2 linked regions of the Prochlorococcus marinus str. MIT 0912 genome follow. The protein of the gene in region 1 binds, or shares a complex with, the protein of each later gene. Links are inferred from orthologs where the notes say so. Each region holds a gene or a part of one and is shown in the gene's direction. Other genes may lie near its edges. The genes, in order: rodA and mrdA.

Region 1 (3,171 bases):
CCACCGAAAATTGTTGTAAGACTTACTCTCCCTAATTTTGCTATATCTCAAAGAGGTCAAATAGCAAATGATATTAGGGAAAGCATTAAGGCACTGGAAGATATTGAAGAAGTTCAAATTGAGATAGGGGAATCAGCCCCATCTGAGGGGTCTCCTATTGGTCAAGCAGGCCATGGTGGCCAACCTCAGGGGTTAACTCCAATACCAAAAGTGAAAAATGTTATCGCCATAAGTAGCGGTAAAGGTGGTGTCGGTAAAAGTACTGTTGCTGTAAATCTGGCTTGTGCACTTAGTCAAAAGGGTTTCAAGGTTGGCTTGCTAGATGCTGATATCTATGGACCAAATACGCCTTATATGCTTGGAGTGAGCGACATAACCCCTGAAGTTAGTGGTTCGGGTGCAGAGCAAAAGATTATTCCCATTAAAACATGCGGAATTGGAATGGTTTCAATGGGATTATTAATTGATCAAAATCAGCCAGTGATTTGGCGCGGCCCAATGCTTAATGGAATTATTCGACAATTTTTATATCAATCTTCTTGGGGTGAACGTGATTTTTTAATAGTAGATCTTCCTCCTGGGACAGGAGATGCTCAACTTTCATTGGCTCAGGCAGTTCCCATGGCAGGTGTAGTAATAGTAACAACTCCACAAAATGTATCGCTTCAAGATTCAAGAAGGGGGTTGGCAATGTTTAAACAAATGAATATTCCCATACTCGGAGTGATTGAAAATATGACCTATTTTATTCCTCCCGACCAGCCACAAAAATCATATGAGATTTTTGGTTCAGGAGGAGGTAAGCAATTAGCCAAGGAAAATGATGTCCCTTTACTTTCTCAGATACCAATAGAGTCAGATACTTATTCTGGAACAGGGAAGGATCTGCCAGTCGTTCATACATCTCCAGAGTCAATAACAGCAAAAGTATTTTTAGAACTTGCTGGAACTTTATGTAATTCTTTATATGTTAAACATTGATTTAAAGCAATGCTTGGGCTTGGTCGCAATAAAATATCTACTTCAAAAATAGTTAGAAACAAGAAATTTTGGAAAGATCCAGATCTTATTATTTGGATTGTACCTTTTATTTTAGTACATTTATCTTGTGTATTAATTGCAAGTACTCAAAGGAATCTTGGAATTACACATTGGTATCAACATGCAATTATTGCGTATATAGGGTCTTTAATTGTTTATTTTTTAGCTCAATTACCTTTGCAAGATTTAAGAAGATTTCTCTTGCCAATATATTTTTTTACTATTCTAGTACTTCTTTATGTAAATTTTAGTGGTACTTCCGCCCTTGGAGCGCAGAGATGGTTGAGTATTGCAGGATTAAATATTCAACCATCGGAGTTCGCAAAATTAACTTTAATATTTGTTTTGGCTTCTATTTTAGATCGAAAAAGGTTTTCTAATTTATCTCATTTAATTAAACCCATAGTAGTTTCTTTTTTACCTTGGATTCTGGTTTTTATACAACCTGATCTTGGTACATCTTTAGTCTTTGGAGCCATATTGCTTGGGATGTTGTATTGGTCGGGGATGCCATATGAGTGGGCATTTATAATTTTGGCTACTTTGGTTACTGGATTATTATCATACTTATATCAATTTGGACTTTTTATATGGATTCCAATAATTGGTTTTATGTCTTATAAGTCTCTGCCAAATCAAAAAAAATTTCTAACATTGATTGTTATTTTCTTTCATTCATTAATAGCAAAAATTTCTCCTTGGTTTTGGGAAAATGTTTTAAGAGATTATCAAAGAGATCGACTAATTCTTTTTCTTAATCCTAGCAAAGACCCTTTAGGTGGTGGATATCATATGCTTCAAAGTAAAATAGGCATTGGCTCAGGAGGATTGCTTGGATCAGGTCTGATGCAAGGTCAATTAACTAAATTAAAATTCATCCCAGAGCAACATACTGATTTCATATTTAGTGCTCTTGGAGAAGAGACAGGTTTTTTAGGAACTTTGCTAGTAGCATTTTTATTTTTTATTTTAATTGTTCGATTAATAAAGATAGCTGTTGATGCTCGTACTGATTTTGAATCTTTAATTGTTATTGGAATAGTTTCAATGTTTATCTTTCAAATTATGGTGAATATATTTATGACTATTGGACTTGGTCCTGTGACTGGAATCCCATTGCCTTTTATGAGCTATGGAAGAACTGCGTTATTTGTTAATTTTATAAGTCTGGGCTTTTGTTTATCTGTTTCACGAAGAGGCCAGCCAATACGAAATAATCTTTGATTAAACAATATTGATTATTTGTTAAAGGATTAATTAAGTCAAAATAGATATTTGAATGTAGGTATGATTACAACTTAAATACCATCTTGAGGTTAAGTTTTTGCATCTTTGTAAAGGAAGGAATCCTCACTTTAGGATTAATCATTAGTTTAATTGAGTTAGTTATTCTTAGTATTCGTTGGATTCAAGGTGTCATTACTCCTTGCTAATCCAGACTCAAAGACGAATCAGCTCAAATGATCTTAATTTGTCCTGAGAGACTTTATTAGCCTTCAAATACAGAGATTAGGAATTTCTCAATCTCTCTATTTGAAATAGTTGGCTAAAGACCCTTGAGAGTAGCAACTCTGATTTCTATGCTTTTTCAACCTTTAAAATTTTATCTATCAAATGTATTTAAAGGTTTGTATGAGGTTTGGAGGTTTTCGTGAACACGCCTCTAGTAACTATTCAAGCTTTACAAAAAAGAATGGCCCAAGGGGTCCCTCATGCCAAATGTAGTGAATCCGCAGCTAGGAGAATGTGGTGGGCAGCTCTAGATACACTTCAGTCAGACATCTTGCTACCAATGAACCTTACAAGGGGTTTATGGTTGTCTTCTCCTTTGCCGGCTTTGTATGAACCTAAATTACTAAAGAAATTTCAAGGTTGGGTTTGGGCCCCTAAGGATTTGTTAAACCTTACAAATCCCTCTATGGGAATGTTGCCTCCCAGTCAATCATTATCGATGGATTTCCACAATGATTCTTCTGGCTATGAGCGCTTGACGCTTTTGGAGGAAGATGGCAATGACCCATTGCTAATTGTTATCACTCCAGAAATCCAAATTGCTTTGGCTTTGGAAGGTGAATGTCAGGAGAGGAAATTACTAATGCGTAGTGATCCTGAGACTTTGAGTGATCTTTT
Region 2 (3,191 bases), 280 kb from region 1 along the record:
CCAACCTCAGAAACAGGTATTCTAAAGTAGAATTTATCATGCCATTATGGCTAAAGATCAGTTAAGGGATTTTCATTTATTTGCAATGGAGTCTGCTTTGCCTTTTGGTCTGGGCATTATTAATAATGCTAAAAGTGGTGGATTTCAAAAAATAATGGATGTATTCAAGACAAAAGATCCATTTTCCGAATTCCAAGTTGATGGCGAAACCTCTGCAAAGACAGTGAGGGACAAGATTGATCAATTGATTCCTGGCTTAGGTTATCCAGTTGTTTCAGTTGACGTAACTGTTGAAGAGAATTATCCGGATTATGAAAGTAATGATCAAGATTCCTTAGTTTTAACTTTAAATAGAATTGATAGTGAACTAGATCAATTGAGGAGTTTTCTCAATGATGACTCATTAAAGATAGATGATCAATAAATATTTTTGACTTTTAGAGATGAAGAAAAAAGAGAAATTATATCTCAGTTCTAAAAAGCACGTAGGTGCATTCAATCAACCCCTCATTTTCTTTTTGTTTATTTGTTTAATTTTTTCAGTAACAAGTGTGCGTCTTTTTTGGATACAAATACTTAATGGGTCCTATTATAAAAAAATCTCAGAAGAAAATAGAATTAAGTTAATAGCTAATCCACCAATAAGAGGAAGATTATTAGATCGTAATGGTGTAGTTCTTGCTGATAATAAACTCTTTTACTCATTATCTATTCAACCTAGACTTCTAAATAATATTGAATGGATTGATCTTAGACAGTCTTTATCTGATTTGTTAAATGTTTCTACTGATGAACTAGATACGGCATTTAATAGAAGTAACTCCAATACCCCATATAAAAAAGTATTATTAACTGATTTATCAGAGGAGCAAGTTATTCGTTTTAAAGAACAAGAGAATAACTTATACGGTGCTCAAATAGATATTGGTTTAGTGAGACATTATCCTTATAAGTCTTTGGCTGCTCATACTTTAGGTTATACGCAGTTGATAACTCAAAATGAGTTTTCTAAGCTTTCAGAAAGAGGTTATAAATTATCTGATCGAATTGGACGTAAAGGTATAGAAGCTGCGTTTGAATCTCAATTGAGAGGTCAATGGGGAGGTGAAATGCTTGAGATTGATTCAATGGGTACGGTTCAACGAAGCCTTGGGTTAAAGCTGCCAAAAGCTGGTAAGGATATAAAATTGACTCTTGATTTAGAACTACAACGCACTGCAGAAAAAGTGTTGTCCGATAAAATTGGTGGAGCAATAGTAGCGATTGATCCACGTACAGGTGCAATCAGAGCAATTGCTAGTCAACCCACTTTTGACCTTAATTTTTTTTCTCAGCCTTTTACAAAAAAGCAATATGACAATCTTTTTTTGTCATCGAACCTTCCTCTTTTAAGTAGAGCATTTAATGCATACGATCCAGGTAGTACATGGAAGCCTGTAACTGCTATAGCTGGTATGGAAAGTGGTAAATTTCCTGCTACTAAAAAATTAAATACGGTTCCTTGTATTACATATGGGAGTCATTGCTTCCCAGAATATAATAAAAGAGGTTTTGGTTGGATTGGATATGAAGATGCATTCAGAGTTTCTAGTAATACTTTCTTTTACCAAGTTGGGGTTGGGTCTGGTTCGAATGCTTTATATGATGCGGCAATCAAGCTTGGCTTCGACAATTACACTGGGATAGAAACTTCTCTTGATGAAAATAAAGGCTTAGTAGGGACTAAGAAATGGGCCGATGAAGGTCGAGGCTTGGGGAAACCTGGAGAAACACCATGGATCGTAGAGGATATGGCTAGTGCATCTATTGGTCAATCTGTTGTTCTAGTTACTCCATTGCAATTAGCACGAGCATATGCAGTGTTTGCAAATGGTGGTTATTTGATTACTCCTCATTTAGTTGATGCTAATAAAAACTGGCGATCAGAAAAATATCTACAAAAAGTAGATATTAATGATACTACACTTGATACAATTCGTCGTGGACTTCGAAAGGTCGTAACTAGTGGTACTGGTGTGGGCATAAATTTAGATACCTCTATTCTCCCTCCAGTCGCTGGTAAAACTGGAACGGCTGAAGATAGTAGTGGTGGAAGGGATCATGCATGGTTTGCTTGCTTTGCACCATATGATTTGGGAGAAATAGTTATTGTTGCATTCGCTCAAAATACTCCTGGTGGAGGTTCTGTGCATGCTCTACCTATGGCAAAAAAAATGTTGCAGACGTGGTATGAGCAAAAATCTGATAATGAGTTAACTAGCAGTAAAGATTAGATATTGAATCAATGAGAATGATTTAGTTTTAGTAGTTGATTTATAATTGCGTTGATTGATTTATCCTCAGCTATTTTTGATTTATTCGTCGCTAATTGACGACCTAAGACCAAAGCTCCAAGATGAGTTAATTGAATGCGCATCGAAAGTAATAACTCCATACATCCTCCTCCTGAAAAACTTGCAATTGCAATTGGCCGATTGTTAAATAAACTACGAAAGTCTGTTCCTTGCACAGACAGCCAAGCGATTGCATTTGTAAGAATTGGAGGAATTGAGCCGTTATATTCAGGCGCACAAATGACCCAGTGTGAGTGACTCTCCATTTGAGTATTGATCGACTTAAGATTTTCTGGTGCTTTATCTTTTGAATTATGACGTGGATTAAATATAGGTAAATCATTTTTTGATTCTGTCAAATCAAGCAATTCGGATGAGTAATTTAGTGCCTTGCCTGCGACTAGAAATCTTTTGGCTAGTTTGAGATTTTCTCCATTACTAGCAGCTATAACAAGAAGCTTTTTATTTGACATTGTGAATCAAAAGGGAAGTGTGAATGGATGATGTCGTTTTTGAAATGGATCTAGTAGTTCGCTCCGGTTTTTCGATGATGAACTGCTGTTACTCCATCTTTTTTAATGACTTTTCCATGTTTAATCTCAGCATATATCAGCCAATGATCCCCACACTCCATTCGTTGACTAACTGTACCCTCTAGCCAGGCTAAAGCTTCGTTTAATAATGGCTGATTGCTTGGACTTAATTTAATCTCTAGATCGGTAAATCTATTATCTCCAGGTTTGAATGATTGGAGAAATTGTTTAAGGAGGCTTTGGTGATTGTTTTGCTCTAAAATGTTTAGAGCAAAGTTATCTCCTGTATGAAGTAAGTTTTCTACAGCTCTTTCTTTAGCGACTG

What was found.
Region 2: the proteins of rodA (region 1) and mrdA are in contact, whole or in part, in a crystal structure (PDB 6PL5), measured with the Thermus thermophilus proteins. The link is inferred for Prochlorococcus marinus str. MIT 0912 from one-to-one orthologs. Residues at the interface, in WP_223903423.1 of Thermus thermophilus: Phe161, Val165, Phe168, Val169, Leu172, Pro198, Tyr199, Glu202, Tyr211, Arg212, Asp213, Gln220, Val221, Gln223, Ser224, Ile226, Ala227, Ile228, Gly229, Ser230, Gly266, Phe267, Val270, Leu274, Tyr277, Gly278, Leu281, Phe285, Leu289, Arg297; in WP_223903432.1 of Thermus thermophilus: Arg4, Ile5, His6, Leu8, Ala9, Phe12, Ala15, Leu16, Leu19, Gly20, Arg22, Ala23, Trp24, Leu26, Gln27, Val28, Tyr31, Tyr34, Leu36, Leu43, Thr45, Asp47, Lys156, Gln157, Gly158, Ser160, Val184, Leu201, Glu202.

What each region holds. Positions count from the first base shown.
Region 1 is NZ_CP114783.1:1,109,300-1,112,470, reverse strand. The notes cover bases 290-3,127. They hold rodA (rod shape-determining protein RodA), read left to right. Parts: upstream 290-990; coding sequence 991-2,265; downstream 2,266-3,127. Other genes in these bases: O5640_RS06705 (sensor histidine kinase), read left to right, coding at 2,693-3,127; O5640_RS06715 (Mrp/NBP35 family ATP-binding protein), read left to right, coding at 290-981. Outside these bases: more of O5640_RS06715, read left to right, coding at 1-289; more of O5640_RS06705, read left to right, coding at 3,128-3,171. UniProt on the Escherichia coli protein: Peptidoglycan polymerase that is essential for cell wall elongation. Also required for the maintenance of the rod cell shape. Functions probably in conjunction with the penicillin-binding protein 2 (mrdA).
Region 2 is NZ_CP114783.1:1,389,784-1,392,974, forward strand. The notes cover bases 1-2,858. They hold mrdA (penicillin-binding protein 2), read left to right. Parts: upstream 1-443; coding sequence 444-2,273; downstream 2,274-2,858. Other genes in these bases: O5640_RS07980 (hypothetical protein), read left to right, coding at 1-30; O5640_RS07985 (hypothetical protein), read left to right, coding at 47-424; O5640_RS07995 (NADPH-dependent FMN reductase), read right to left, coding at 2,282-2,806; O5640_RS08000 (diflavin flavoprotein), read right to left, coding at 2,857-2,858. In the rest of the region: more of O5640_RS08000, read right to left, coding at 2,859-3,191. UniProt on the Escherichia coli protein: Catalyzes cross-linking of the peptidoglycan cell wall. Responsible for the determination of the rod shape of the cell. Is probably required for lateral peptidoglycan synthesis and maintenance of the correct diameter during lateral and centripetal growth.